One region of the Streptomyces sp. NPDC015661 genome, then DNA from elsewhere that is predicted to be linked to it. Evidence: predicted binding sites of a transcription regulator. Region 1 holds the regulator's gene; the other holds the start of a gene.
What was found. Region 1 encodes HspR, which represses chaperone genes until heat shock. Its sites were predicted from a motif close to TTGAGNNNNNNNNNCTCAA; they were not measured.
Positions count from the first base shown of each region.

Region 1 (14,771 bases):
GGGAGCTGGTGCGTGGTGGCGCCGTTGCGGAAGCGGCCGTTCTCGGTCCGCCCGCACCAGGGCACCATCGGGAAGCTTCCGTACCGCTCGCCCTGGCGCAGCACCTCGGTGCCGGCGATGCGCAGGCTCTCGATCCGGCAGCCGTGGTCGGGGTTGATGGTCAACTCGGCGTCGCCCGCCGTCAGTCGCGTCTGCATGCTCACGCCCTGACCCTAGGGCCTGTCGTCACGTTCCCGCCTGCCCCACGACGCCCCCCAGTCCCGATGAGATCGTTTCAGCGGCGGCGGCGCAGGGCCCGGCCGACGACGACGGCCGAGGCGAGGGCGAGGGCCGCGGCGGGGGCGATCCAGCGCAGGGTGGCGCCGGCGCTCGTCGCCTCGGGGGCGGGGACGGGGGCGTAACGGCCGCGCGGCGGGGCGTGGTCGACCTCCTCGGCGCTCCGCCCGATCATGGTCCGGCGGGCGTGGGCGGCCTCGGCGGCGGGCTGCGGGGCGGGGAACTCGATCGGGGTGTCGGTGAAGTCCTCGTCGAGGAGCGGGTCGAGGGAGGAGGCCGGCAGGGGCGCGTCGAAGACGGCGCTCCGGGCGGACGGCTCCTCCACCCCGTCGTCGACCCCGTCGTCGTCGGTGGCCTCTTCGGGGGCTGCGGGCTCCTCCGCGAGCACGGCCAGCGCCTCCACGAACTTGTCGAGGAGCCTGACGCCCGCCGAGGCGCGCGCCTCGTCGGTCGCGTCGGCGAGCCGGCCGACGGCCGTGAGGGCGCCGGTGAAGTTCAGGCTGGTCCCCTCGGCCACCGGGGTGAGGACGACGGTGAGGGAGAGCTCGGCCGAGCCCTTGCCGCGGGCCTCGGTGCCCTCGCCCTCGTAGGTGATGGCACCGTCCCGCTCGACGACCCGCAGGGTGCCCCGGTACGTGATGGTGTTGCCGCCGACCCGGACCTTCAGCCTGCCCGTGAGGGGCCCGGCCTCCGCGTCGGCGTCCCGCTGGAGACCGGGCACGCAGCGCACGACGCGGGCCGGGTCCGTGAGCGTCGCGCGCAGGGCCTCGGCCGGGACGGGAACGAACACCTCATGCTCCATGGAAGCCGAGCCTACTCAGGGCGGGGCGCGGCGTCGCCTGTTTGCGCCCGGCAGGCGGGTCAGGCTCCGTACCGGGGGTGCACCAGGGTCGAGGGCGGCGGTGCGGCGCCCCGGGTCCGTTCGGCGCGGCGCGCCGCGCTCTCCAGGGTCCCGGCGCCGAGCGAGCGCAGCCGGGGAGCGTCGGGGGCGAGGCGGAGGGCGGGCGGCCGCTCGCCGCGTACGGCCAGGAGGAAGCCCCAGTCCCCCGGCCCCCGCTCCGTGCCGCTGGTGCGGTCGGCGCGGTCGGGTCCGGCGGCGAAGCCGGGGGTGCGGCCGCTCGCCGCGTACGGCCGGGTCGCGAAGCCGGCGGCGCGCAGGGTGGCGTCGACGGTCCAGTAGGTGCGGGGCCGGTCGGTGACCGATCCGGCGTGCACGGCGAACCGTCCGGACTCGGTGAGCACCCGGGCCACCAGGCCGTAGAACTCCTCCGAGTAGAGCTTGGTGCTGGGGGTGATCCCCGGGTCGGGCAGATCGGAGATCACCACGTCGTACCGTTCCTGCAGACGATCGGCGGCGCCCCTCAGCCAGCGGAACGCGTCCGCGTAGGCCACCCGGACGCGGGGGTCGCGGAAGGCCTGGGCGTTGAGCGTGGCGAGCGCCGGGTCCGTACGGGCGAGGCGGACGACCCCGGGGTCGAGTTCGACGACGGTGACGGAGCGGACCCCGGCGTAGCGCAGGACCTCGCGGGCGGCCATGCCGTCGCCGCCGCCGACGATCAGCACGCGCGCGTGGGCGCCGTTCATCGCGGGGTGGACGAGTGCCTCGTGGTAGCGGTACTCGTCGCGGCCGGCCACCCGGAGGCGTCCGTCGAGGAACAGGTCGGGCGGGTCCTCACGGTCCCCGGTGACCACGACCTCCTGGAGCTCGGTGTGGACGGCGACCCGCACCCGGTCCCCGTAGACGGCCCGGCGGGCGGCCTGTTCGAAGTCGTCGACGAGGACGGTCGCGGTGGCGAGGACGGTCAGGACGCACAGGTTGACGGCCACGAGCAGGGCCCGGGACCGGTTGGTGAGGTCGCGGCGGAAGACCCAGAGCACGAGGCCGCCGCCCGCGACGGCGTTGACCGCGCCGGTGACGAGCGCGCCGGTGAGCTGGCCGAGCCAGGGCAGCAGCAGGAAGGGGAAGGCGAGGCCGCCGACGAGCGCGCCGACGTAGTCGGCGGCGAAGAGGTCGGCGACCGTCCCCGCGGCGTCGTCCCGCTCCCCGAGCGGGGCCTGCCGCCCGGCCCGCCCGGATCCGGCGGAGCGCGCGGCCCGATCGGCCCCCGCGGCCTGTCCCCGCTGTATCAGCGACATCAGGAGCGGGATCTCGGCGCCGATGAGCACGCCGATCGCGAGCGAGAACGCCACGAGCACGTACCGCGATTCGCCGAGCCAGGCGAAGGACGCGTACAGCACCATCGCCGAGCAGCCGCCGATCAGCGCGAGTCCGGCCTCGACCAGGCCGAAGCCGACGGCGGCGCGGCAGCGCAGCCGCTTGGCGAGGAGCGAGCCCACCCCCATCGCGAAGACCATCACGGAGAGCACGACGGAGGCCTGCGTGACCGAGTCGCCGATCAAGTACGAGGCGAGGGCGACCAGTTCCAGCTCGTAGACCAGGCCGCAGGCGGCGCAGACGAAGACGACCGCGAGGACCGGGAACCGTACCGCCTCGCGCGGCGGCGGCACGGACCGCCGCGGGGGCGGCCGGCGCACCCGCTTGGGCGGCATGGTCACGGTCGGCTCGATCATGTCCGTAACGCTACGTCACGACTGTCACACCCCTTGTCACCCACACGAGTGCACATGGCGCTCCGAGAGGGCGCATCAGAGCGTTGCGGGCATACGTGCGCCAATGCGGGTCCTGGTCACCACCAACTGCCCTTCCTGCGGGTAGGCGTGCCAGGTGCGCCACCGCACCTGGCCCTCGTGACGCTGCGCCAGCATCGCGGTGAAGGCGTGCGGGGAGCCGGGGAAGGTCCCCGCGAGCCCGTTGGGGTGGTCGGCGACGAGCGCGAGGAGCTCCTGCGCACGGCCCGCGAAGGAGCCCTGCGAGAGCGTCTCGACGCGCGCCGCGAATTCGTACTCCCATTCGCCGACGCGCTTGGAGACGCCGAGCGGGAGCGGGGTGCTGCTGCCGGGCATGCAGGCCACGGTCTCCGAGCAGTGGCGCCCCTCCTCCTCCAGGAGGACCTGGTGGGAGGCGCCGAGCAGCCTCAACTGGAGCTTGGCTCCGGAGAGTTCGAGATCGAGCACGGCGAGCGCGGGCAGCGGCTCGCGCCCGAGGGCCCAGGCCAGATCGGCCGCGCGCGTATCGGTGTAGGAGGTCTTCAAGGTGGTGAGCATGGGTCGGCTCCGCAAACACGGTTTGACGGGTGGGCCGGGGGCGCCCCGGAGAAGGGTTCTACGGGAGTGGGGAATCGCCGGCTCGGGTCCACACACGGTCCGAGGGCTGTCTCTGTCAGGAGCGAGAGAACCACGGACGCCGGGCGACTCGCAGCGTTTTTACCCAACTTGCTGTGTTTTCCAACCCCTTCGGGGCCCCAACAGTTCACTTGTTCAGTCAGCTGCCGCCACCGCAGCCACCCCCGCCGCAGCCGGACCCGCAGGAGCCGCCCGATCCGCAGGAGCTGCTGCCGCCGCAGCCGCCACCGCCGCCGCCGTCGGCCCAGCTGCCGCCCTTGCGCCCGCCGCGCCGCTTGCCCCCGCCCTTCCGCCGGCCGGAGAACAGCCCGATCACCACCAGCGCGAAGACGATGAAGATCACGAATTCCATGAGTACTACCCCCGTTTCTCTGTGCGAGGGGGATGCCCGGTCCGACACCCCGTCAAATCCGACTTGAGCGAGTCCAGAGCTTCAGCTGCACGAGGAGCTGGAGCAGGAGGAACTGGAGCACGAGGAGCTCGAACACGACGAGCTCGAACACGAGGAGCTGGAGCAGGAGAACGAAGGGGACGAGGAGCAGGAAGTGGAGGACGAGGAGGAGGCGGCGGACGAGGAGGACGATCCCGCCCACCAGCTGTCGCCCCCACCGCTCCCGCGCTTCGCCCCGCCCGTCCCCCTCATCCCGCTCGCGACGAGCCACACCGCGAACGCGAGTACGGCCGCGATCCCGAGGATGAAGAATGCGATGTCCATGCCAGGGCGATCCCCGCTCCGCCCACCCGTCAAAGCGCACTTGAGCAAGTCCAGAGCTTGGCCCCAGGATGGCGGTCATGACACGACCGCTGCTCAATCGCCGCCTCGCCGAGTTCGGGACGACGATCTTCGCCGAGATGTCCGCGCTCGCTGCCAGGACCGGGTCGATCAACCTCGGTCAGGGCTTCCCCGACACCGACGGCCCGGAGGAGATCCGGGAGGCGGCGGTCCGGGCGCTGCGGGACGGCCTCGGCAACCAGTACCCGCCCGGCCCCGGCATCCCCGAGCTGCGGACGGCGATCGCCGACCACCAGCGGGAGCGGTACGGCCTCGGGTACGACCCCGACACCGAGGTCCTCGTCACGGCGGGCGCCACCGAGGCGATCGCGGCGGCGCTGCTCGCCCTGGTCGAGCCGGGCGACGAGGTCATCGCCCTGGAGCCGTACTACGACTCGTACGCGGCCTGCATCGCCATGGCCGGCGGCACCCGCGTCCCCGTCACCCTCCGCCCCCACGAGGGCACCCGCGGCGGAGCCGCTGATCGACGCTACGTCCTCGACCTCGACGAGCTGCGGGCCGCCGTCACCGACCGGACCCGGCTGATCCTGCTCAACACCCCGCACAACCCCACCGGCACGGTCCTCACCCGCGCCGAACTGACCGCCGTCGCCGAGCTCGCGATCGAGCGGGACCTGCTGGTCGTCACGGACGAGGTGTACGAGCACCTGGTCTTCGACGACGCCGCGCACCTCCCGATCGCGAGCCTCCCCGGCATGCGGGAGCGCACGGTCACCATCGGCTCGGCCGGCAAGACGTTCTCGTTCACCGGCTGGAAGGTCGGCTGGATCACCGCGAGCCCCGGGCTGACCTCCGCCGTCCGCTCGGCCAAGCAGTTCCTCACGTACGTCTCCTCGGGCCCCTTCCAGTACGCGGTGGCCGAGGCCCTGCGTCTCCCGGCCGCCTACTTCGACAGCCTCCGCGCCGAGCTGAGCGCCAAGCGGGACCTGCTGAGCGAGGGCCTCGCGCAGGCGGGCTTCGAGGTCTACCGCCCGGCCGGCACCTACTTCGTCACCACCGACATCCGCCCCCTCGGCGCCACCGACGGCTTCGCCTTCTGCCGCTCCCTCCCGGAGCGCGCCGGCGTCGTCGCCATTCCCAACGCCGTCTTCTACGACCACCGCGAGGCCGGCGCCCCCTTCGTCCGCTTCGCCTTCTGCAAGCGGACCGAGGTCCTGGAGGAGGCCGTCTCGCGCCTCAAGGCCCTCAGCGCCTGAGCCGCCCCCGCCCCGCCCCGGCCGTTCGGCCGGGTGGGGGTGTGGCGTGCGCGCCCCCCGGGCGCCGGGACGATCGTCGGGTAGACCGATTTACCGACAACGATCGGTCCGCCCTTACACGGAGCCGGTGATGACCGCGTTCGCCGCCTGGGCGCTGTACGCGCTGCTCACCCGCCGGTGGCTCGCGGCGGCCTCCCTCGCCTGCCTCGCCGGGCTCACCCGGCCGAACGGGGTCGCGGTCGCCGCCGCCGTCCTGGCCGCCGTCGGCTGCGCGCTGTGGCGGACCCGGGGCCGGTCCGGGCCGCGGGTGTGGGCGGCGGGCCTGCTCGCACCGGCGGGCTGGCTCTCGTACGTGCTCTGGGTCGGGGTCCGCAGCGGCGATCCGCTCGGCGGCTACTTCGCCGTGCAGAAGGGCTGGACGTCCCGCTTCGACTTCGGGAAGGGCGCCCTCGTCTTCGTACGGGACATGCTGGGCGGCCCCACGCAGTTCGGCTTCGCGATGGCGCTGCTCATCACCGGCGCCGGGGTACTGCTCTTCGCGCTCCTCGTGTGCGGGGAGCGGCTGCCGCTGCCCGTCCTCGCCTACACGGCGGTGCTCGTGGTCATCGCCGTCGGCGGCTCGGGCTTCTTCGAGTCGAAACCGCGCTTCCTGCTGCCGGCCTTCCCGCTGCTGCTGCCGCTCGCGGCGGCACTGACGAAAGCCCGGCCGAGGGCCGCGATCCTGGTGGTCACGGCCCTGGCCGGGCTCTCTTGCTGCTACGGGGCGTACGCCCTGACGCTCGCGCGCATGGCGATCTGAGGCGCCAGGAGCACGGAGGGGGCTTACGCCTCCTCGTCGTCGCCGGCGGCCTTCTCCTCGGGGGACTCCAGGCCGAACTGCTCGACGATCCACTTGTCGAACTCGATGGAGGCGCGGACCCAGCTCACCGTGGAGGACACGAAGTGCTCCAGGGCGACGCCGGTGCCGATCAGCATCTGCGCCTCGCCGATGAGGCGGAGGGTGGCGGAGCCGTCCTCCTCCTCGTGCAGGTGCGTGTACACCTTGGGCCACAGGGTGCGGCGGTTCCAGTCGTCGATCGCGTCGAGGATCTTCGTGCGATCGTCGGAGTCGTGCGGGCGGTCGTAGAACGTCCGCACCGAGAAGACCTGCTGCTCGCCCTCGCCACGGAACATGAAGTACGTGCGGAACTCCTCCCACGGCGCCGCGAGGTCACCCTCGTCGTCGACGACGTACTTGAGTTCCATCTGCTCGAGGAGCTGCTTGACGAGGTCCTGGTCGGGGACGACGGGGCCCGCCGGTCCTGCGGCCTGAGGCTGGGGCTGGCCCCCGAAATTCGGAATCGAGGACGGGTCGATGCTCACCGTTATTTCCCTTCGTACGGATGCTCGCCATCCTCCCCCATGCCGGGCGGTACGTGGCAAGCCCCGCTGGTCCGTAAGCGGCAAGATCCGCTGCCAGCTGACATGATCTCGTGCCCATGGGGGACGCGAAGAAGAAATCCCGGTGGTGGATCTGGCTCCTGGTGGGGCTCCTGGCGCTCTGCGGTCTGCCCGTCGCGCTGATGGCCTGGGGCGCCTACTCCCTCACCGAGGGCAGCAGGACGCAGCCGGTGGACTGCGCCGAGGCGATGACGTTCGCCCGCGGCCGGCTTCCCGCCTCCGCCGAGGACGCCCGCTGCACCGGGACGCACTGGCAGGACTCGTACGTCACCGTGGATTTCCGGATGCCGCGCGCCGGGGTCGCCGACTGGCTGAAAGCCACCTATCCGACCGGCGAGCGTCCGGTGTCCTGCCCGGGGGACCTGTGCCTGGACGTGGACTACGACCAGGTGCTCTACGTGAACGTGAAGGTGGTGTACGAGGACGGCGGCACCGCCCTCGTACACCTCAGCTCCTTCGACATGTAGCCCGCCGGGACGGCTACCCCGCCGCTCCGACGATCAGCCCGTCCTCGAAGCGGTCCACCCGGACCGTGTCGCCGTCCACGACCTCGCCCGCGAGGATCTCCTTCGCGAGCCGGTCGCCGATCGCCGTCTGGATCAGGCGGCGCAGCGGCCTGGCGCCGTACGCCGGGTCGTTGCCCTCCTCGGCGAGCCACTCCAGGGCCGCCGGGGTGACGTCCAGGGTGAGGCGCCGCTCGGCGAGCCGCTTCGCGAGCCGGTCGATCTGGAGCTGCGCGATCCGGCCCAGCTCGGCCCGGTCGAGCGCCGAGAAGACGACCAGGTCGTCCAGACGGTTGAGGAACTCGGGCTTGAAGCTCGCCCGCACGACGTCCAGGACCTGCTGCTTCTTCACGTCCTCCGGGGTCAGCGGCTCGACGAGGTACTGGCTGCCCAGGTTCGACGTCAGGATCAGGATGGTGTTGCGGAAGTCCACCGTCCGGCCCTGTCCGTCGGTCAGGCGTCCGTCGTCCAGGACCTGGAGCAGGACGTCGAAGACCTCCGGGTGCGCCTTCTCCACCTCGTCGAGCAGGACCACGCTGTACGGGCGGCGGCGGACCGCCTCCGTGAGCTGGCCGCCCTCCTCGTAGCCGACGTAGCCGGGAGGCGCGCCGACGAGCCGGGCGACGGAGTGCTTCTCGCCGTACTCCGACATGTCGATGCGGATCATGGCCCGCTCGTCGTCGAAGAGGAAGTCCGCGAGCGCCTTCGCCAGCTCGGTCTTGCCGACGCCGGTCGGGCCGAGGAAGAGGAAGGAGCCGGTGGGCCGGTCCGGGTCGGCGATTCCGGCGCGGGTGCGGCGCACCGCGTCGGAGACTGCCTGGACGGCCTCGGACTGGCCGATGAGGCGTCGCCCGAGCTCGTCCTCCATGCGGAGCAGCTTCTGCGTCTCGCCCTCCAGGAGGCGTCCTGCCGGGATGCCGGTCCAGGAGCCGACCACGTCCGCGATGTCGTCGGGGCCGACCTCCTCCTTGACCATGGTGTCCTTCGAGGACTCCTGCTGGGCCTCGGCCTCGCTCGCCTCCTCCAGTTCCCGCTCCAGGCCCGGGATCTCCCCGTAGAGCAGCTTGGAGGCGGTGTCGAAGTCGCCGTCGCGCTGGGCGCGCTCGGCGCGGCCGCGGGTCTCGTCGAGGCGCTCCTTCAGCTCGCCGACCCGGTTGAGGGACTGCTTCTCCTTCTCCCAGCGGGCGGTCAGACCGCGCAGCTCCTCCTCGCGGTCGGCGAGGTCGCGCCGCAGCTTCTCCAGGCGCTGCTTGCTCGCCGCGTCCGTCTCGTTCTTCAGGGCCAGCTCCTCCATGCGGAGCCGGTCCACGGAGCGCTGGAGCTCGTCGATCTCGACGGGCGAGGAGTCGATCTCCATGCGGAGCCGGGAGGCGGCCTCGTCGACGAGGTCGATGGCCTTGTCGGGCAGGAAGCGGGAGGTGATGTACCGGTCGGAGAGGGTCGCGGCGGCCACCAGCGCGGAGTCGTTGATCTGCACCTTGTGGTGGGCCTCGTACCGGCCCTTGAGGCCACGGAGGATCGCGATGGTGTCCTCGACGGTCGGCTCGGCGACCAGGACCTGCTGGAAGCGGCGCTCCAGGGCGGGGTCCTTCTCGATCCGCTCGCGGTACTCGTCGAGGGTGGTCGCGCCGACCATGCGGAGCTCGCCGCGGGCCAGCATCGGCTTCAGCATGTTGCCGGCGTCCATGGCGGAGTCGCCGCCCGCACCCGCGCCGACGACCGTGTGCAGCTCGTCGATGAAGGTGATGATCTGGCCGTCGCTCTCCTTGATCTCGGAGAGGACGGTCTTCAGGCGCTCCTCGAACTCGCCGCGGTACTTCGCGCCGGCGACCATCGCGCCGAGGTCGAGCGAGACCAGCCGCTTGTTCTTCAGGGACTCGGGGACGTCGCCCTTCACGATCCGCTGGGCGAGGCCCTCGACGACGGCGGTCTTGCCGACGCCGGGCTCGCCGATGAGGACCGGGTTGTTCTTGGTGCGGCGGGACAGCACCTGGACCACGCGCCGGATCTCGTGGTCGCGGCCGATGACCGGGTCCAGCCTGCCCTCGCGCGCGGCGGCGGTGAAGTCCGTGCCGAACTTCTCCAGCGCCTTGTACTGCCCCTCCGGGTCGGGTGTGGTCACCCGGCGTCCTCCCCTGCTCTTCTCGAACGCGTCGAGCAGCTTCGATGCGCTCGCGCCTTGCGCGTCGAGGATCTCACCGGCCCTGCCGCCCTTGGCGGCGATCGCGACCAGGAGGTGCTCGGTCGACAGGAAGTCGTCGCCGAGCTCCTTGGCGCGCTTGTCGGCGTCGGCGATGACGGCGAGGAACTCGCGGTTGGGCTGCGGGGGCGCGACCGTGGACCCGGTGACGCTCGGCAGTGCGGCGAGCAGCCGCTCCGCGCCGCCGCGGACGACGGCCTGGTCGGCGCCGACGGCGGCCAGCAGGTCGGTGATGTTCTCGTTGTCCTGACCGGCCAGGAGGGCCAGCAACAGATGGGCGGGGGTCAGGTCGGCGTGCCCTTCGGACACGGCGCGGCTGCTCGCCGCGTTGATCGCTTCCCGGCTCCTGTTGGTCAGTTCGGCGTCCACGTGCGGTGCTCCTTCTGGGTTCTCGTGGGTCCTCTCCTTCTATGACCTCTCCAGGGTACACAAAGTTGAGTCGACTCCGCTCAAGGTATCGGAGGGAGTCCTGCCGCAGGTAGTTTCCGGGCATGGCCACAGACCCGAGGAACCCCTCCGACTCGTACCTGAGCTTCTGGCGCGAGTACCACATGTGCACCCTGACCACCCCGCGCCCGGACGGCACACCGCACGTCGTCGCGGTCGGCGTCACGTACGACCCCGAGGGCGGGTACGCGCGCGTGATCACCAACAAGAACAGCCGGAAGGTCGCCAACGTCCTGGCGGCGGGCGCGGACGGCGCGCGGGTCGCGGTCTGCCAGGTCGACAAGGGGCGCTGGGCCACCCTGGAGGGCGTCGCCCGCATCCGTACGGAGGAGGAGGTCGTCGCGGACGCCGTCGCCCGCTACGCCGAGCGGTACGGCCGGACGCCGGCCCCGAACCCGGACCGGGTCGTCATCGAGATCGCCCTCACCCGGGCGATGGGCCGCGCCTGACCGCGGACACGCAGACGCACAGCGGCGCCATCGCGTTTCAGGTCCGCGATGGCGCCGCTGTGTGGGGGAAGTGCCGGAGCGATCTACAACGACGGGGGAATCGCTCAGGCACTGCGGGGGGTGGCGGTGATGGCCTCTGGTTCGATCAGCTGGTGGTCCCGCTGATCGAGATTGACGAAGATCATGCCGTACCGGATGGCACAGCGGATGGGCTGCGGCGCGCCGCGGGGACGGCGCAGACAGCGGTACGCGCGGACGTCTTCGTCCTGTTCGCGGGCGACGACGATCGGCTCTCCGAAGAGCGTGACCTTCAGCGAGTCACCACGGTGGGGGATGGCCGTGGCGAGATCGACGAAGTGCCAGCCGGAGCGATAGGCCGAGGCCATCTCCCGGCGGAACCTGGGGTCATCGGGCACATTCATGTCCCGACTAGCTCCAGCCGGGGTCCGCGGGGGCCACGCTCCAGCCCGGGTCATCGACGAGCGTGGACCCGGTCAGGTGCCAACCCGGGTCGAGCTGAGCGGCCTGCACCTGCGCGGGCTCCGAGTGCCAGCCCGGGTCGAGGGCCACTCCCGCGCCCACTGTGGCGGCCGCGATGAAGGCGACTCCGGCCGCCGCGCGTATGAGCTTCTTCATCATCACCGAGCAACCTCACTTGAAGGCAACGTCTACTTCCAACCCCCGCGAGTAAGACGATGGCTTACTCTCTGCGCCTGCACCACCAAACCCAGGCATCATGTTCCTGAGATGCAGGAGCCTGGGGGTGTACATATGCGGAAACAAGCGGACGAAACAGGTCACCCTCATTCGCACGCCGAACTGTGCGAAGCGGGCGCCGAGCTGTACGCGGCCGCTCTGCGGACCGGGCGAATACCCCGGTCAGAGGCGGTCGAGGCACCGTGCCTCCTCGACCTCTCGCTGCTCCACCCCGACCCCGACGACGCGCAGTGGCTCCGTCCGGTTCCCCCCTCCGCCGCGCTCGCCCAGCTGCTCCAGCCGATCGAACGGGAAATACTCGACCGCCGCCGGCGCACCGTCGCCCTGTCGGACGCTTTCGAGCCGTTCATGGCCATCAGCGCCCACGACTCACCCACCACACACGCCATCACCGTGCTCGAGGGCATCGACCGCATCAACTCGACCCTCGACCGCGTCGTGGCCAACTGCCGCAGCGAGCTCCTCACCGTCCAGCCGGGCGGCGGCCGCCCCGCGCAGGCCCTCAGCGAGGCCCTGGACCGCGTCTCCCCGCTCCTGGGGCGCGGCATCAGCATGCGGACCCTCTACCAGCACACCGCGCGCCACACCGAGCTCACGCTGACCTATCTGGAGCACGTCGGGCCCGAGGTCCAGGTCCGCACCCTCGAAGAGATCATCGACCGGCTGATCATCGTCGACCGCGAGGTCGCCTTCATCCCGGCCCGCAGCGACCGCCAGGTCGCCCTGGAGCTGCGCCACCCAGGCCTGGTCGCCTACCTCGGCGGCGTCTTCGACCAGTTCTGGCAGCTGGCGGTGCCGATACGGGAGGAGATCCCGTACGACATCAAGACGGACGGCATCGGCGGCGTCCAGCGCTCCATCGCCAAGCTCCTCGTCGAGGGACACGTCGACGAGGCCATCGCCCGCCGGCTCGGGATGAACGTGCGGACCTGCCGGGCGCACATCGCCAAGCTCGCCGCCGCCCTCGGCAGCGGGAGCCGGGCGCAGCTCGGCTATCTGATCGCCCAGTCCGGGATCCTCGAACGGGACAGCTGAGCGGTCCGGGACACCGGGACAGCGGGCCACCGGGACGGCTGAACGGTCCCGGACAACGGCAGAGGCCCCCTCCACCATCGGTGAAGGGGGCCTCCGTGCCTGATACGGGAGCTACTCGCCGCGCTTCGGCCGCCACACCACGAGGGCGCTCGCCTGCTGCACGTCGGTGTACGGCACCAGGTCCCGGCGGTACGAGGCGTGCACCTGGGCCTCGCGCTGGCGCAGCGTCGCCGCCGCGCCCTCGACCGCCGCCGACAGCTCGGACACACGTGCCTGGAGCGCCGCGACCTGGTTCTCCAGTTCGATGATCCGCTTGATTCCGGCCAGGTTGATGCCCTCGTCCTGCGACAGCTGCTGGACGGTGCGCAGCAGCTCGATGTCACGGGCCGAGTAGCGGCGGCCTCGTCCGGCCGTGCGGTCCGGGGAGACCAGGCCGAGACGGTCGTACTGCCGGAGGGTCTGCGGGTGCAGACCGGAGAGCTGGGCCGCCACCGAGATGACGTACACCGGCGACTCGTCGGTCAGTTCGTACGGATTGCGTCGGCGCCCTTCCACCGGGTCACGCTCCCTTCGCGGCCTGGAACAGCTCGGCCCGCGGGTCCTCCGAGGCGGTCGCCTCGCGGAAGGTCTCCAGGGCCTCGCGTGCCTTGTCGTCCAGCTCCTTCGGCACCGCCACCTCGACCGTCACGAGGAGGTCGCCGCGCGTGCCGTCCTTGCGGACCGCGCCCTTGCCCCGGGCGCGCATGGTCCTGCCGTTCGGGGTGCCCGCGGGCAGCTTGAGGGTGACCGCGGGGCCGCCGAGGGTCGGCACCTTGATCTCGCCGCCGAGCGCCGCCTCCGAGAAGGAGACCGGCACCGTGACGGTGAGGTTGTCGTCCTTGCGGCCGAAGACCGGGTGGTCGTCGACGTGCACGACGACGTACAGGTCGCCGTTCTGCCCGCCGCGCTCGCCCGGCGCTCCCTTGCCGCGGAGACGGATCTTCTGGCTGTCGCTGACGCCCGCGGGGATGCGGACCTGCATGGTCCGGGAGGACTTGGCCCGGCCGCTGCCCTTGCAGACCTCGCAGGGGTTCTCGGCGATCAGGCCGCGGCCCTTGCAGTCCACGCAGGGGTCGGTGAGCGAGAACGAGCCGCTGCCGCCGCGCGAGACCTGCCCGGTGCCGACGCAGGTCGGGCACACCCGGGGCGTGCCGTTCTTGTCGCCGGTGCCCGAGCACGCCGCGCACGGCTGCTGGCTGGACATCCGCAGCGGTACGGTCGCGCCCTCGATGGCCTCGGTGAAGCTGAGCGTCACCTCGGACTCGATGTCCTGGCCCCGCCGCGGCTGGGTGCGCGTGGCGCCCCCGCCGCGGTTGAACAGGCCGCCGAAGACGTCCCCGATGCCGCCACCACCGCCGAATCCGCCGCCGCCCGCCCCGCCCTGGGCGCCTCCGAAGAGGTCGCCCAGGTCGAAGTTGAACGAGCCGCCGCCTCCGGGGCCGCCGGCCCTGCCCCCCTGACCAAAGAGGGCGCCGTTCCCGAAGAGGGCGCGGGCGTCGTCGTACTCCTTGCGCTTCTTGGGGTCGCCGATGACGTCGTTCGCCTCGGAGATCTCCTTGAAGCGCGCCTCGGCGCTCGCGTCACCCTTGTTGGCGTCCGGATGGTTCTCGCGGGCGAGCTTCCGGTACGCCTTCTTGATCTCGGCCTCGGTGGCGTCCTTGGGGACGCCGAGAACCTTGTAGTAGTCCTTCTCGACGAAGTCCTTCGTATTCATCGACGTCCCTCCTCCCGCTTCCGGGTACGGCTGTTACTCGCTGTCCTTCTCGGACTTGTTGGGGTCTTCCGACTCCTCGGCCTTCGCCTGCGCCCCGGGCTGGGGCTCGGCGACGGCCACGCGGGCGGGCCGGATGGTCCGCTCGCCGATCCGGTACCCCGGCTGCAGGATCGCCACGCAGGTCGTCTCGGTGACGTCCGGCGCGTACGAGTGCATCAGGGCCTCGTGGATCGTCGGGTCGAAGGGCTCGCCCTCCTTGCCGAACTGCTGCAGACCCATCTTGGCGACGACGGTCTCCAGCGATTCGGCCACCGACTTGAACCCGCCCACGAGCTCGCCGTGGTCCCGGGCCCGGCCCACGTCGTCGAGCACGGGAAGGAGCTCGGACAGGAGGCTCGCGACGGCGATCTCCTTGACCGTGACCCGGTCCCGCTCCACGCGGCGGCGGTAGTTCTGGTACTCGGCCTGGAGCCGCTGGAGGTCCGCGGTGCGCTCGGTGAGCGCGGTGCGGGCCTGGTCCAGCTGCGCCAGCAGGGCTACGTCCGTAGCGTCCCCGGCCGGGGCCGTCGAGTCCTCCTCGGACTCGACGGCCTCGGCGGCGTCGTCAGCGGTGGCGCCGGAGGGGACGTCGGGCTTCTCCTCGAAGCCCGGGGTCTCCTCGGTCACGCCTGGCCGCCCTTCTGGGGCTCGTCGTCGATGATCTCGGCGTCGACCACGTC
Region 1 is NZ_JBIBST010000015.1:148,250-163,020, forward strand. It holds gene ACF07V_RS33295 (aldose 1-epimerase) at 1-197, opposite strand, end outside; gene ACF07V_RS33300 (SRPBCC family protein) at 275-1,078, opposite strand; gene ACF07V_RS33305 (polyamine aminopropyltransferase) at 1,138-2,847, opposite strand; gene ACF07V_RS33310 (DUF2617 family protein) at 2,923-3,441, opposite strand; gene ACF07V_RS33315 (hypothetical protein) at 3,659-3,871, opposite strand; gene ACF07V_RS33320 (hypothetical protein) at 3,924-4,112, opposite strand; gene ACF07V_RS33325 (pyridoxal phosphate-dependent aminotransferase) at 4,312-5,508, shown strand; gene ACF07V_RS33330 (hypothetical protein) at 5,639-6,307, shown strand; gene ACF07V_RS33335 (YbjN domain-containing protein) at 6,331-6,870, opposite strand; gene ACF07V_RS33340 (hypothetical protein) at 6,987-7,415, shown strand; gene clpB (ATP-dependent chaperone ClpB) at 7,429-10,020, opposite strand; gene ACF07V_RS33350 (pyridoxamine 5'-phosphate oxidase family protein) at 10,143-10,547, shown strand; gene ACF07V_RS33355 ((2Fe-2S)-binding protein) at 10,652-10,969, opposite strand; gene ACF07V_RS33360 (hypothetical protein) at 10,977-11,186, opposite strand; gene ACF07V_RS33365 (helix-turn-helix transcriptional regulator) at 11,319-12,299, shown strand; gene ACF07V_RS33370 (heat shock protein transcriptional repressor HspR) at 12,411-12,854, opposite strand; gene dnaJ (molecular chaperone DnaJ) at 12,859-14,052, opposite strand; gene grpE (nucleotide exchange factor GrpE) at 14,086-14,718, opposite strand; gene dnaK (molecular chaperone DnaK) at 14,715-14,771, opposite strand, start outside.

Region 2 (14,771 bases), on a different contig from region 1:
CGGTCACCGCGACGGTGGCCGAGGGGTTCACCGGGTCTCCAGGTGGTCGAAGGAACGGCGCCGCAGCGCGAGGAGGGCGGCGCAGACGAGGGCGGCGGCGGCCCAGGCGCCCTGCACGGCGGGGCCGGCGAAGTACCGGGCGATGCCGCCCGTCCCCGAGGGCCCGAGGAGGGGGCCCGCCACGGCGAGCAGCCACCCGCCGCCGAGCGTCGCGGCCGCGGCCCGGCAGCCGACGAACGAGCCGAGCGCGAGCGCGGCCAGGGTCAGCGCCAGGCCCGGGAGGAGCCAGGCGGCCGCCCCGGGAAACCCGGCCACGGGGGGCAGCAGCGCCCCGCCGGCGGTCAGCAGGGGGACGCAGGCGCCGAGGACGGCGGCGGTACGGGTGAGCAGCAGCCGCAGACCGCCCGAGGGGGTGGCGGCGGTGATCTCGTACAGGGGGTCGGCGTGCCGTCCGTACGAGACGGCCACCCCGGCGAGCGGCAGGAGGGGGGAGACGGCGAGCAGCCAGCTCCGGGCACCCCGGAACCCGGCCCCGTGGGCGAGCGCGAACGCCCCGCCGAGCACGAGCACCACGGCCACCACCCAGGACCCCCGCAGCGCCGGCCCGGCGGCCCACCAGATCCGCGCCCACCGCCCGAGGGGATGCGCGACGGGGGGCCTGTCGCGGCCCGCCCTGGTCGTGGCCGCCCCGGTCGGCGCCGTACGCACGCGCGTGGTGGCCGTTTCCGGTGTGTGGCCCAGGGACGTCAGGAGTTCCGCGCGCAGGGACGCCAGGGCCGGGCCCGCCGTGGTCGCGTGGACGGCCGCCGAGACGCGTGACGCGCAGGGGCCGCAGGACTCGACGTGCTTCTCCAGGGACCAGGCGTCCGTCTCGGGGGCCGCGCCCGCCGCGTACCGGTGGGCGAGGGTGTCGGAGACGTGCCAGGGGGCCGTCATGCGGTGCCTCCGAGAGGGTGCGGGCCGAGCGCGGCGCGGAGTTCCCGGCGGGCGCGCTGGGCGCGGGTCTTGACGGTGCCCTCGGGTATGCCGAGCAGCCGGGCGGTCTCGCGGGTGGTCAGGCCGTCGACGACGGTGGCCCGCAGGACCTCGGCGAGTTCGGGCGAGATCCGGTCGAGGGCGGCGCCGACCTCCCCGTACTCCAGGCCGGCGAGCACCCGGTCCTCGGCGGAGGGTGCCGGGACGGGCGGTTCCGCGGGCCGGGCGGCGGCGGCGCGTTCGGCCCGGGCGCCGGCCCGTCGCGCGTCCACCAGGCGCCGGGCGGCGATCACCCAGAGCCAGCCGCCCGCCTCGCCCCGGCCCCGGTGGCCGCCGGCCGAGCGCCAGACGGTGACGAAGGTGTCCTGGAGGACCTCCCGTACGGTTTCCTCGTCCGGGCAGCGCCGGGCCAGCCGGGCGTACAGCCAGCCGGCGTGCCGGTCGTAGAGCACGGCCAGCGCCTCGGTGTCCCCCCGGGCGACCGCGCGCAGCAGTGCCGCGTCGTCGTCCTCGTCGCCCCCGGAGGGGCCTCCCCCTGCGGGGCGCAACAGTCTCACGCCCTCTCTATCGCCGGGAGGCACTCACCCGGTTCACGGGCTGTCGCCGGGAGGCCCCCACCCGGTTCACGGGCTGTCGCCGCGAGGCACTCGCCCGGTTCACGGGCTGTCGCCGCGAGGCACTCGCCCGGTTCACGGGCTCGTCGGCGGCCCGCCTTCCGGAAGGGCGGCGAAGACGCGCTGGAGGGCGGGCGGGCGCTCGCCGTCGCCCGCGACGACCAGGCGGTGGTGGTACGTCACGTAGTACTGGAAGCCGTCCGGGATCGGGCTGCCCGTCGGGCGCTCCGGGACCAGGGCGAACGCGGGGTCCTCCAGGGCCGCCCGCAGTTCGGCCACCTCGGCGGGGGTCTGCTTGCCGGTCCGGGGCGGCTTGGTGCCGGCGCGGCTGGTCCAGCTGCCGTCGTAGTGGACGACGAGCTGGTTGCGGACGCCGGCGAGGCCGCCGTTGACGACCACCTCGACGAGCACCTCGCTCGGCTGCGGGTTCGTCGTCGGGGTGCCGGGGGCCGTGGTGGAGCTCGGCGGGGCCGGAGCGCTCGTGCTCGACGTCGGCCCGCCGGGGGCGGACGGCACCCCGGGGCCGCAGCCGCTCACGCCGCCGGCCAGGGTTCCCGCGAGCAGCAGGGCCCCGCACCACGTCCACCTTCCCCGTACGCCTCGCACCATGGATCGAGCATGCCCCGTCGGGGGCCCCGCGCGCAGCCGGACGGGGCGGATTCCAACCCGGGGGGAGCGTCAGGGTTCTGTTCGAACGATTCCGGTGAGCGGCCCCCGGTAGCGCCAGTCCAGGGAGTCGTACAGCGCGAGGCCGTCCGTGGTCGCGGCGAGCACCCCGGTCGCGGCGCCCGCCTGGGCGGCGGCGGCCTCCAGGGTGCGCATGACGTTCGCGCCGAGGCCCCGGCGCCGGTGCGCGGGGTCCGTCTCGATCTGGTCGGCGACGGCGGTGGAGCCGGTCGGGGCGATCTGGCCGCGGGCGGCGAGGGTGCCGTCCGGGGCGAGGATCCGGACCCGGATGACACCGTCCTCGACCTGGGTGGTCCTGGCGTATCCCTCGGGCGGCGCGGGGCGGGCGCCGGGGTCCAGCGGTTTGACCATCATGAAGCCCGGGTCGTCCGGGATCGTCCACCCCTCGGTGATCCACGGCAGCACGTCCTCGGGGCCCGCCATCACCTTGAGCCAGCTGTACGGCGCGGTCAGCCGGGCGCAGAGCGCGCCGACGGAGGCCGCGTCGGGGGCGGGCAGCACGTGCCGCACGACGTGCCGGGGCAGGCCGACCTCGATCCGGTAGCCCCAGGGCTCGGCGACGGCGGCCGGGGTGCCCCGGGAGACGGTCCAGCCCGCGACCCAGGCATTGGTAATAGCTGCTATGTCCATGCAGGGATTACATCGGCTCCACCCGGGCGCGTGCGAGGGTGATCGCTCAGAGCGAACGAACGTCCGGGAACATCCTCGGGCTCACAAGCATTGAGTGCGTATAGCTCAACTTGACTGCCGAAGGGGAGATCATGGCTTCTGAGTCCATGGCGTCTGTGCCGCTCACTCTGCCTGTGCTGCCGCTCGACGACGAGGTCGTGCTGCCCGGAATGGTGGTGCCGCTGGACCTGTCCGACAACGACGTACGGGCCGCCGTCGAGGCCGCCCAGGCCGCCGCCCGCACCGCAACGGGCAAGCCCCGCGTACTGCTTGTGCCGCGGGTCGACGGAACCTACGCCGGCACCGGCGTCCTGGGCATCGTCGAGCAGGTCGGGCGCCTGTCCGACGGCGACCCCGGCGCGCTCATCCGCGGTCTCGGCCGCGTCCGCATCGGCGCCGGCACCACCGGCCCCGGCGCCGCCCTGTGGGTCGAGGGCAGCACCGTCGAGGAGACCCTGCCCGACCCGCTGCCCGGCTCCGTGACCGAACTGGTCAAGGAGTACAAGGCGCTGGCCACCAGTTGGCTCAAGAAGCGCGGCGCCTGGCAGGTCGTCGACCGCGTCCAGCAGATCGACGGCGTCGGCGCCCTCGCCGACAACTCCGGCTACTCGCCCTTCCTCAGCGTCGAGCAGAAGGTCGAACTCCTGGAGACCGCCGACCCGGTCGCCCGCCTCAAGCTCGCCACCGCCCAGCTCCGCGAGCACCTCGCCGAGCAGGACGTCGCCGAGACCATCGCCAAGGACGTCCAGGAGGGCGTCGACAAGCAGCAGCGCGAGTTCCTGCTCCGCCGCCAGCTCGAAGCCGTCCGCAAGGAACTCCGCGACCTCAACGGCGAGGCCGAGGGCGACGAGTCCGACGACTACCGCGCCCGCGTGGAGGCCGCCGACCTGCCCGAGAAGGTGCGTGAGGCCGCCCTCAAGGAGGTCGAGAAGCTGGAGCGGTCCAGCGACCAGTCCCCCGAGGGCTCCTGGATCCGCACCTGGCTGGACACCGTCCTCGAACTGCCCTGGAACGAGCGGACCGAGGACCGGTACGACATCCGGGGCGCCCGTGCCGTCCTGGACGCCGAGCACGCCGGCCTCGACGACGTGAAGGAACGGATCACCGAGTACCTCGCGGTGCGCAAGCGGCGCTCCGACCGCGGCCTCGGCGTGGTCGGCGGGCGCCGAGGCGGCGCCGTCCTCGCCCTCGTCGGCCCGCCCGGCGTCGGCAAGACCTCCCTCGGCGAGTCCGTCGCCCACGCCATGGGCCGTCAGTTCGTCCGGGTCGCCCTCGGTGGCGTACGGGACGAGGCGGAGATCCGCGGCCACCGGAGGACGTACGTCGGCGCCCTGCCCGGCCGGATCGTCCGCGCCATCAAGGAGGCCGGGTCCATGAACCCGGTGGTCCTGCTCGATGAGATCGACAAGGTCGGCTCCGACTACCGCGGCGACCCCGCGGCGGCCCTCCTCGAAGTCCTCGACCCCGCGCAGAACCACACCTTCCGCGACCACTACCTGGAGGTCGAACTCGACCTCTCCGACGTCGTCTTCCTGGCCACGGCCAACGTCCTCGAAGCCATCCCGGAGGCGCTCCTCGACCGCATGGAGCTGGTCCGCCTCGACGGCTACACGGAGGACGAGAAGGTCGTCATCGCCCGTGACCACCTGCTCCCGCGCCAGCTGGAGCGGGCCGGTCTGGAGCCGGGCGAGGTCGTCCTGGAGGAGTCCGCGCTGCGGAAGCTGGCCGGCGAGTACACCCGCGAGGCCGGCGTCCGCACCCTGGAGCGGTCGATCGCCCGGCTGCTCCGGAAGGTCGCGGCCCAGCACGAACTGGGCGACCGCGAGCTGCCGTTCACCGTCGGCCCCGAGGACCTGCGGCAGCTCATCGGGCGGCCGCACCACGTGCCGGAGTCGGCCCAGGACCCGGCGGAGCGGCGGACGGCCGTGCCCGGTGTCGCCACCGGACTCGCCGTGACCGGCGCGGGCGGTGACGTCCTCTTCGTGGAGGCCTCCCTCGCCGACCCGGAGACGGGCGCCGCCGGTCTGACCCTCACCGGTCAGCTGGGCGACGTGATGAAGGAGTCGGCGCAGATCGCGCTCTCCTTCCTCCGTTCGCACGGCGCGGAGCTGGAACTGCCGGTCACCGGCCTCAAGGACCGTGGCGTGCACATCCACTTCCCGGCGGGCGCGGTGCCCAAGGACGGGCCGAGCGCGGGCGTCACCATGACGACCGCCCTCGCCTCCCTGCTGAGCGGCCGGCTCGTCCGTACGGACGTGGCCATGACCGGCGAGGTCTCCCTCACCGGCCGGGTGCTGCCGATCGGCGGCGTGAAGCAGAAGCTCCTCGCCGCGCACCGGGCGGGCATCACGACGGTCGTGATCCCCAAGCGGAACGAGGCCGACCTGGACGACGTCCCGGCCGAGATCCTGGAGAAGCTGGAGGTCCACCCGGTGACGGACGTCCGCCAGGTCCTGGAGATCGCCCTCGCCCCGGCGGTGGTGCCGGTGGACGTGGCCGCGTAACTCCCCACCTCCCGGAGCGGGGTGCCGACACGGCACCCCGCTCCGGCGCGTACGGATCTCGTTACCAGGATGTCAGTCGGGGCTGGCATGCTCGTACGCATGAACGACGACGCCTTCTGGGCTCTCATCGACGAGTTGAGCCGCCGCCCCGGTGACCGGGACGAGCGACTGGAATGGCTGCGGACGGAGCTGATACGGCGTCCGGCGGCCGAGAGCGTGGAGTTCCAGGTGCGTCTGGAGAGGGCGACCGAGCGCGCCGACACGCGCGCGGTGTGGACGGCGGCCAACCGCGTCGAGGGCGGCGAGTGCACGGACGACGGCTTCCACTACTTCACGCTCTGGCTGGTGGGCCAGGGACGCAAGGTGTACGAGTCGGTCCTCGCCGACCCGGACGCGCTCGCCGACGCGCCCGGGGTACGGGCCCTCGTGGGCCGGCACCACGAGGAGTGGGACGACGACGAGTGGCCCGAGTGGGAGGAGCTCGACTACGTCGCCCAGGACGTGTGGGACGAGCTGACGGGCCAGGAGGGCGACGACGGCGAGGAGTTCCTCGACGCCGTCGAGGAGGCGGAGGACGCCGCGGAGGCGGCGGGGGAGTGGGAAGAGGACGAGGAGCCCCGGGGGCCTCGGCCGGAGGGGTTGGCCTTGCCCCGGCTCACCGCCCTCTTCCCGCCCGGTGCCTCCGGCTCCTAGGCGGTGAACCCCGGGAGCCGGAGGAGTCTCTGCGGCTGGGCGGTGCTCCCTGGGCCGTGCCCGGAGAGTCCCGCCCGGCCCCGGCGCCCTAGGACGCGGAGGAGTTGCGGCGGCGGCCCAGGAGCAGGCTGCCCGCCGCGAAGACGGCGAGGGCGCCCGCGCCCGTGAGGGCCGCCGGGAGCGGCGAGGAGGGGGCCTCGGCCGCCTCGGCGGAGAGGGCCGGGGGCTGCTCGTCGCCGCCGTGGCCCGCGTGGCTCACGGTGGACAGCTCGGTGCCCGCCGCGATCTTCGCCTCGGTCGGGGCCTGGGGCTGCGTCTGCGTCTGAGCGGTCGCCGTCGTCGCCGGGCCGCCGAAGGTGACGTCCGAGCAGCTGTAGAAGGCCTCGGGGCTGTCGTTGCGCTGCCAGATCTTGTAGACGATGTGGCGGCCGGTGCGGGCCGGGAAGGTACCCGTGAAGTTGTAGTAGCCGTCGGTCGCGGTGCGGGCGGTGTTGTAGACGGCGACGGGCGTCGGGTCCAGGTCCGACCACTTCAGGGGCTGGGTCGGGTCGAAGCCCGCCTTGGTGATGTAGACGGTCATCGTGCCCGAGTGCGGGGCCGTCACGCGGAACTTGAAGTCGAAGGAGCCGGCGGCGACGGCCGTCGCGGGCCAGTCGGTGCGCGCCCAGTCCAGGGCTCGGTACTTCTCGCGGTTGGCCGAGCACAGCTTGCCGTCCGGGATGAGCGCCTGGTGCTGCCCGGCGGCGTTGGCGATGTTGACCTCGTTCCAGTCGTAGAGCGGCTGGGTGCCGGAGTCGGCGACGAGGTCCTTGCACACCTGCGACTTGGGCGTCTCGGGACCTTCGGCGTAGCAGGCCGCCACCCGGCTCACCGGGTTGAAGACGGCTCCGTGGGCGCTCGCGGTGGCGGGGGTGAGGCTGACCAGGGCAGCGGCGGCGGACAGGGCTGCGACGCCGGTGGCGGTGCGGCGGGAGGACGGCATGCGGGGGCTCTCTCTCGTGCGTGGGGAGTACGGGGTGAGCAACGCGCTTCGGGCGCACGGAAGTTGGATCCCGGGCGACCGCCGTAGAGCGTCGCATTGGTCCATACCAATGGGCAAGAGGGTGGGTGGAAAAAGCCCGAGCGGCCCCCGGGGTGCCGCACACCCGGGAGGCCGCCAAGAGGGAGAGGCGCGGATCAGCCGTTCGCGAGGGCCTGCACGCGCGAGTAGTCCCCGTTGAAGTGGTTGTGGTCGCCGACCGTCGGGCCGGACGAGGTGTACTGCCAGATCGTGTAGTACGGCCAGCCGGCCGGGAGTTCGCCGACCTCGGAGGCGTACCGCGCGATCCACAGCGGGTTGGTGGAGGAGAAGGCCGCCGAGTTGCCGGTGCACTGCTTCCACCAGCTCGTGGCCGTGTAGATCACCGGGTCGCGGCCCGTGCGGTACTTGTACCGGTTCACGAAGTCCTGGATCCAGGCGACCATGCCGGACGCCGTCTTGCCGTAGCAGGTCGCGCCGTACGGGTTCCACTCGATGTCCAGCACGCCCGGCAGCGTCCTGCCGTCGCCCGACCAGCCGCCGCCGTTGTTGACGAAGTAGTCGGCCTGGGCGGCTCCGGTCGTGGTGTCCGGCGTGGCGAAGTGGTATGTGCCGCGGATCATGCCGACGTTGTAGGAGCCGTTGTACTGCTGGGTGAAGTACGTGTTCTTGTAGTACGTGCCTTCCGTCGCCTTGACGTAGGCCCACTTGACCCCGCTGTTCCACAGCGTGGACCAGGCCACGTTGCCGTTGTGGCTGGAGACGTCCACGCCTTCCGTCTGCGTGGCCAGGGTCGAGACGCCGCCGGGCTTGGCGCCCTGGCCGTCGTGCGCGATCACGCCCATGCCCATGTAGGCGGAGCCGCGCGGGGGGACCGCCTGCCGGGCGCCCGGGTCCTGGGCTGCCGTGGCGGTGCCGGAGAGGCCGAGGGGGAGGAGGAGGGCCAGGGCCGCGAGGGCGGCGCCGGCGAAGGTCGTTCCGGATCTGTGCACACGCATTGCGTGCCTCCGAAAGGCTCGGTGGGGGAGCGGTGGCGGCAGGCGTCGCGACAAGTCCTGGAATGGACATGTCATTCAGCTGCCGGGGAAGACGCTACGCACGTAGACCCGCCCGGCGGAAGGGGGCCTGGTTGCCGCCGTTGGTCTACGCCTGCGAAATACTGAAGGAGCTGCGGCGATGCACGCCGCGGGAAGAAACTTTCAGCGACCGGAAAGCGCGCGGGAGGTGCTGACGTGCACGGAAGCGGTACGGGAAACGAAGGCCGGGCCACCGTCGGGGGTGGTGTGGACCAGGAATTCCTCGCCCTCGAACGGGAACTGGCGGTCTTCCTCCGCCGCGCCCGGGCCCAGTCCGGCGAGATGGCCCGCGAGGTCCACCCCGAACTGGAGCCCGCCGCCTACGGCCTCTTCGTGCGCCTCGACGACGCCGGACCCCAGCGGGCCACCGAACTCGCCGGGTACTTCGGCGTCGGCAAGGCCACCATGAGCCGCCAGCTCCGGGCCCTGGAGGACCTCGGACTCGTCGCCCGCGACCCCGACCCCGCCGACGGCCGCGCCTCGCTCGTCCGCCTCACCGAGGAGGGCCGCAGCCGCTTCCGCAGCGTCCGCGACGCCCGGCGCGAACGCTACGTCCGCAAACTCGCCGACTGGGACCGCGCCGAGGTCGCCGAACTCGCCCGCCTCCTCAACCACTTCAACGTCCGCTCGGAGGGCTGACCGCCGGGCGGGGGACCGCAGGGATCAGCGGTCCCACGGCCCCGTGTGCACCGAGGGATCAGTGCTCCGACAGCTCCGCGTGCACCGAGGGATCAGCGCTCCGACAGCTCCGCGTGCACCGAGGGATCAGCGGTCCGACAGCTCCGCGTACACCGCCGTCGCGTCGTCGTGCAGCTTCCAGCGGCGCGCCCCGCCGGCCCGCGCGTCGGCCGCCTCCAGGGCCCGCACCCGGCGGAGCAGGCCCGCAGGCCCCTCCTCGCGCAGGACGCCGAAGCAGTCCGCCCAGTCGCCCTCGCCGAACAGCTCCACCCAGCGGCTCGCCCCGTCCGTGAGCGCCGCCAGGGCCCGTACCTCCGTCCGCGGGGTCGTCCCCGTCACCGCCCGCACCGCGACCGCCGGGTCCGCCGCCGCCGTGAAGAAGCCGCCCTCCCGGTTCCGCAGCCGGTCCGTCGCCGCCAGGGAGCGCCGCACCTCGTCCGGCACCCGGTCGAGCCGGTCGTCGAGCACGGCCCGCACCGCCCCGTCCGGGGCCTCCAGGAGGAGGACGGAGTCGGAGAGGACGAGGTGCTCGACCGACTCCTCGTCCCAGCGGGCGAGCACCACGGTCGCCTGAGGCGTTCGCACGTGAGAAAGGTCACAGGTGTCGCGGTGGGCGTCCGCGGTGCGCCGGATTGCCAGCGAAAGGATCTCGGACAGGGGCATGTCCCGGCGGGAACCGGACAGTTCGGTCAAAGCCCCGCCCAGTCGCGCGGTGAACCACGGGACCGTGTGCACACAACCGTCAGAACCGGCGGGAGGTGTGACGCCGTCGAGCAGCACGACCGTCCCCCCGCTCCCCGACGCGGGCAGAGAGGCGGCCACCCAGTCCTCGTTGGGGCGTTCGGGGCTGCCGGGAAGGGCGGCGACTTCGCTGCGCATGCCCTCCAGTGTGCCCGTCCGGCCGCATTTCCCGGGGAACTCCTTCACTGGACCTGCAAATGACCGGAAATGGCCTGTACCAACCCGGCAGAAGCGGCGCGAGAGGCGGAACGGCCACCTCCGGGAAGCTGCGGGCGGGCATCCTGCCAAAGCCCGCCCGGAAGATCCAACCGGCGCCCCGTACGGGCCCCCTTCGGCCGCCGCCGGAAGTTGTTCGCCAACTACTGAGTGTTGTTCACTCGTTCGGGTGGCGGAGCGGCCGATGCCCGTCCCCTTGCCGGAAGCGCTGGAATGGTCGGAAGCCGTACCAGGGGTGGGGGCGCTCCATGTGACCGGCCGTCACCTCTGCTTCATCGGCGGACGAAAACAAGAATGCGAGCACCGGTGCAGAAGAAGCGGCCTCGGAGCAAGAACGGCACGCAGAGCCAGACCCCCGGTGAGCCGCAGGCCCCCGCCGGCCGGCCCAAGCGCGTCCGCAACCGGCTGGTCGCCGGCGTCGCCCTCGTAGGCGTCACCGTCCTCGCCGCCGGAGCCCCCGCGATCCTCGCCGCCTCGACCGAGCTCACCGAGTCCCAGCGCCTCGTCACCCTCGCCGAACTCGACCGGCAGGCCGTCACCCTCGCCCACTCCCTCGCCGACGAGCGCGACGAGGTCGTCGCGTACATCGCCGCGGGCCGCGACGCACAGACCGGCGACGCCAAGCACAAGCGGCGGATCACCGAAGCGCGCTCCATCCGGGTCGACCGCCAGATCGACGAGATCCGGCCCGCCGCCCCCACCGAACTCCGCCGCGACCTCGCCACGGTCCCCTCCGTCCGCCGCACCGCCCTGACCGGCAAGGGCACGGCCCTGGAGGCCCACAAGGCGTACTCGGACATCATCGGCAAGCTCCAGGCCCTCGCCGACGAACTCGCCGACAAGACCCCGGCCCGCGCCTCCGACGCCGCCCTGACCGAGGCCACCCGCGCCCCCGCCGCCCTCGGCCGCGCCGTCGAACAGGCCTCCGCCACCCGCGGCCTGCTGCTCGCCGCGCTCTCCGTGCCGCAGCCCGAGCCCACCGGGGACGTCCACTACGACCCCCAGACCGGCACCTACGTCGCCGACGAGCCCGAGGGTGCTGCCGAGGCCGAGCGCGCCCGCGACGGCCTCACCGCCGCCGCCCAGCAGGCCCGCGTCCGCGAACTCGCCGCCCTCGGCGACTTCGACCAGGCCGCCGGCGCCACCGCCCGCGACTCCCTCGCGGCCACCGTCACCGGCCCCGACGTCAAGACGGCCGAGCTCGCCCTCGCCTCCCTCACCGACCAGCCCAGGCTGACCGAGGCCGAGCGCGGCACCGACCCGGCAGCCCTGGAGGCGGCCCTCTCCGCCCGCATCGAGCAGATGCGCGGCGTCGAGTCCGCCCTCGCCACCGAGCGGGTCGAAGGCCTCGCCGCGCTCCGCGACGACGACGTCGAAGCCCTCGAACTGCGCATCGCCTTCCTCGGCGGCTGCCTCCTCGTCGCGATCGGCATTTCCACCTACGTCGCCCGCACCCTCACCCGGCCGCTCGCCGTGCTCCGCCTCGGCGCCGCCCGGCTCGCCGCCGCGCCCGAGCCGCATGCCGAGGAAGCGATCCGCTTCACCGGCCGCAACGACGAGTTCGCGCAGGTCGTCCGCTCCCTCAACGCCCTGCAGGGCAAGCTCGCCGGCCTCGCCGCGCAGACCGAGCGGCTCAGCGACGAGCGCGCCGACCTGGCCGCCGCGAAGGAGGCCGTCGGTGCCGAACTCGCCGCCCAGCGCGCCGAGCTCCAGGGCCGGGTCGCCCTCCTGACCGCCGACCTCGAACGGCTCAGGAACTCCGTCCACCACACCTTCGTCAACCTGTCGCTGCGCAGCCTCGGGCTCGTCGAGCGGCAGCTCGGCGTCATCGAGAAGCTGGAGGAGCGCGAGCAGGACCCGGACCGCCTCGCGACCCTCTTCAAGCTCGACCACATGGCGACCGTGATGCGCCGCCACAGCGAGAACCTCCTCGTCCTCGCCGGCCACGAGCACGTCCACGGCCACGCCGGGCCCGTCCCGCTCGTCGACGTGCTGCGCGCCGCCGTCAGCGAGATCGAGCGGTACGAGCGGGTCACCATCCAGTCCCTGCCGCCGCACGCCCAGGTCGCCGGCTTCGCCGCGGACGACCTGAGCCACCTGGTCGCGGAACTCCTGGAGAACGCCACCTCCTTCTCGCCGCCCGACGCCGAGGTCCAGCTCTCCGGCTGGCTCCTGGAGAGCGGCGAGGTGATGCTCTCCGTGCAGGACGCGGGCATCGGCATGACCCCGGCCCGCTTCGCCGAGCTCAACGCGCGCCTCGCCGAGGCCGACCCGGAGGCCTTCGAGGGCGAGGGGCTCGGCATGCGGGTCGTCGCCCTGCTCGCCGCCCGCCACGGCGTCCGCGTCGAACTGCGCGAGCAGAAGCCGGGCGGCACCGCGGCCGTCGTGGTCCTTCCGCTGCCCCTGCTGCCCACCACCCCGCCGACGGCCGTGTCGGAGCCCGTACGGGTCGCGGGCGCCGCGCCCGTGCTCCACCTGCCCGGCTCGGCCGCCGAGGCCAACTCCAACACCCTGCCGTCCCGGCACCGCGACCCGCTCGTGGAGGCGGCGGAGGCCGCGTTCCTGGCGGCGGAGACGGAGCGGGAATCGGCGGAGGAGCACGCCCCCGAGCCGGAGCCGGAGCCGGAGCCGGAGCTGGAAGCGGCCTCGTACGCCCCCGAGCCCGAGCTCGAAGAAGCCCTGTACGAGCCCGAGCTCGAAGAAGCCCTGTACGAGCCGGAGCTCGACGCAGCCCCGTACGCCCCCGAGCCCGAAACGCAGCTCGAAGCAGCCCCGCACGAGCCGGAGCCGGCGCTCGAAGGAGCCCCGCACGAGTCCGTCTCCGAGACCACGCTCCAGGTCCGGCTGCCCGACCCGCCGCCGGAGCCGGACACCCACGAGCGCGCCGCGGACGAGAACACCGCCCCCGAACCGGCCGGCGACGGGGCGGTCCCCGGACCGCGCCCCGCGCAGTGGGAGCGGGTCACCGACAAGGGCCTGCCCAAGCGGACCCCGCAGGTGGTCCGTCAGCCCGCCGCCGCCACCACGCCCCGTCGGGGCGGCGTGGACGCGGAGGCCCTGCGCCGCCGGCTCGGCGGCTTCCACCAGGGCGCCAAGGCCGGGCGCCGGGACGTGGAGGCGGAGCTGGACACGGCACGCATAGAAGCCGCGAGGACTGCACGTACAGAGGAGATGACGGGGGACACAGTCGAGGAGGCACGCAGTTGACTGCGACGGGAACGTTCGGACTGAGCACGGAAGCCCGCAACCTGCAATGGCTGCTGGGGAATCTGGTGGAGGAGGTCCCGGGTGTCCGCTCGGTGACGGTCGTCTCCTCCGACGGCCTGATGCTGCTCTCGTCGGACCCCGCCACCCAGCAGGCCGCGACGGGCGACGCCGAGGCCGGCCGTCCCGGCGGGCCGCGCGGCTCCAGCGCCGATCTGGCGACCATCGTCTCCGGCATCGGCAGCCTCACCGTCGGCGCCGCACGGCTGATGGACGGCGGCGGGGTCAAGCAGACGATGGTGGCCATGGAGGAGGGCAGCGTCTTCGTCATGTCGATCAGCGACGGCTCGCTGCTCGGCGTGCACGCCACGCCCGACTGCGACATGAGCGTCGTGGCGTACCACATGGCGCTCTTCGTGGGCCGCGCCGGTCACGTACTCACTCCCGAAGTCCGCAGTGAGCTGCGCAAATCGATGGAGAGCACCCAGTGACGTCGATGTCGTCGGCTCATCACGCCTTCAAGCTGCCGGTACGGGGAGAGGGGCGGCGCCCCGCGCGCGTGCGCCCGTACTCGCTGACCGGCGGCCGTACCCGCTTCGGGCACATCCTGCTCGTCGAGACCTTCGTGGCCGCGCTCGAAGCGCCCGCCGCCCGCAAGGTCCTCACGGACGGCGGCCCCGCCGCCCGCGGGCTGATGCCGGAGATGCGGGCCATCGTCGAGATCTGCCGCCGGATGCGGACGGTCGCGGAGATCTCGGCGCTTCTGAAGATGCCGTTGGGGGTCGTCCGGGTGCTGCTCAGCGACCTGGCCGACCAGGGAAAGATCCGTGTGTACGGGACCGGTCACGGCACCGGCCAGCCCGACCGCGCGCTCCTCGAAAGGGTGCTGAGTGGACTCCGTCGTCTCTGACGCCACCGCCGTCTCCGAAACCCCGGCGCTCGCCGGCATCCCCGCACAGCCGGGGCCCGAGGATCCGGTCCTGGACACCGAAGAAGGCGCCCAGGACTGGCAGCTCGACCACTCGCGCGCCCCGATCGCGACGAAGATCGTCGTCGCGGGCGGCTTCGGCGTGGGCAAGACCACCTTCGTCCGCGCCGTCTCGGAGATCACCCCGCTCCAGACCGAGGCGCTGATGACCCGGGCGAGCGAGGACACCGACGACCTCACGGCCACCCCGGACAAGCTCACCACCACGGTGGCGATGGACTTCGGCCGGATCACCCTCGACAACGACCTGGTGCTGTACGTCTTCGGCACGCCGGGGCAGCAGCGCTTCTGGTTCATGTGGGACGACCTGGTGCGCGGCGCGATCGGGGCGATCGTCCTCGCCGACACCCGCCGGCTCACCGACTGCTTCCCGGCGCTCGACTACTTCGAGAGCTGCGGGCTGCCGTACATCGTGGCCGTCAACCACTTCGAGGGCACGGAGCTGTTCGAGGCGGACGACGTCAGGGAGGCCCTGACCGTACCCGCGCACGTACCCGTGGTCATCATGGACGCGCGCAAGCGGTACAGCGTCGTCGAGAGCCTGCTCGCGATGGTCGCGCACGCCCTCGACGCCACGCCCGAATAGCCCGCCCTCCCCGAACAGTTCGACCCGTCACGCCAGGAGCCCCGCCCATGCGGAAGATACTCATAGTCGGCGCCGGCCAGTCCGGCCTGCAGCTCGCCCTCGGCCTCCAGTCGCAGGGGTAC
Region 2 is NZ_JBIBST010000008.1:66,574-81,344, forward strand. It holds gene ACF07V_RS22280 (ABC transporter ATP-binding protein) at 1-31, opposite strand, end outside; gene ACF07V_RS22285 (zf-HC2 domain-containing protein) at 28-936, opposite strand; gene ACF07V_RS22290 (RNA polymerase sigma factor) at 933-1,532, opposite strand; gene ACF07V_RS22295 (hypothetical protein) at 1,665-2,198, opposite strand; gene ACF07V_RS22300 (GNAT family N-acetyltransferase) at 2,268-2,906, opposite strand; gene lon (endopeptidase La) at 3,038-5,449, shown strand; gene ACF07V_RS22310 (DUF4240 domain-containing protein) at 5,549-6,142, shown strand; gene ACF07V_RS22315 (lytic polysaccharide monooxygenase) at 6,231-7,124, opposite strand; gene ACF07V_RS22320 (lysozyme) at 7,319-8,158, opposite strand; gene ACF07V_RS22325 (MarR family winged helix-turn-helix transcriptional regulator) at 8,393-8,875, shown strand; gene ACF07V_RS22330 (hypothetical protein) at 9,002-9,793, opposite strand; gene ACF07V_RS22335 (nitrate- and nitrite sensing domain-containing protein) at 10,166-13,078, shown strand; gene ACF07V_RS22340 (roadblock/LC7 domain-containing protein) at 13,075-13,566, shown strand; gene ACF07V_RS22345 (DUF742 domain-containing protein) at 13,572-13,985, shown strand; gene ACF07V_RS22350 (ATP/GTP-binding protein) at 13,966-14,649, shown strand; gene ACF07V_RS22355 (styrene monooxygenase/indole monooxygenase family protein) at 14,697-14,771, shown strand, end outside.
Region 2: a site for HspR is predicted at 2,997-3,015, ahead of lon (endopeptidase La). Genes of this name have one in related genera too.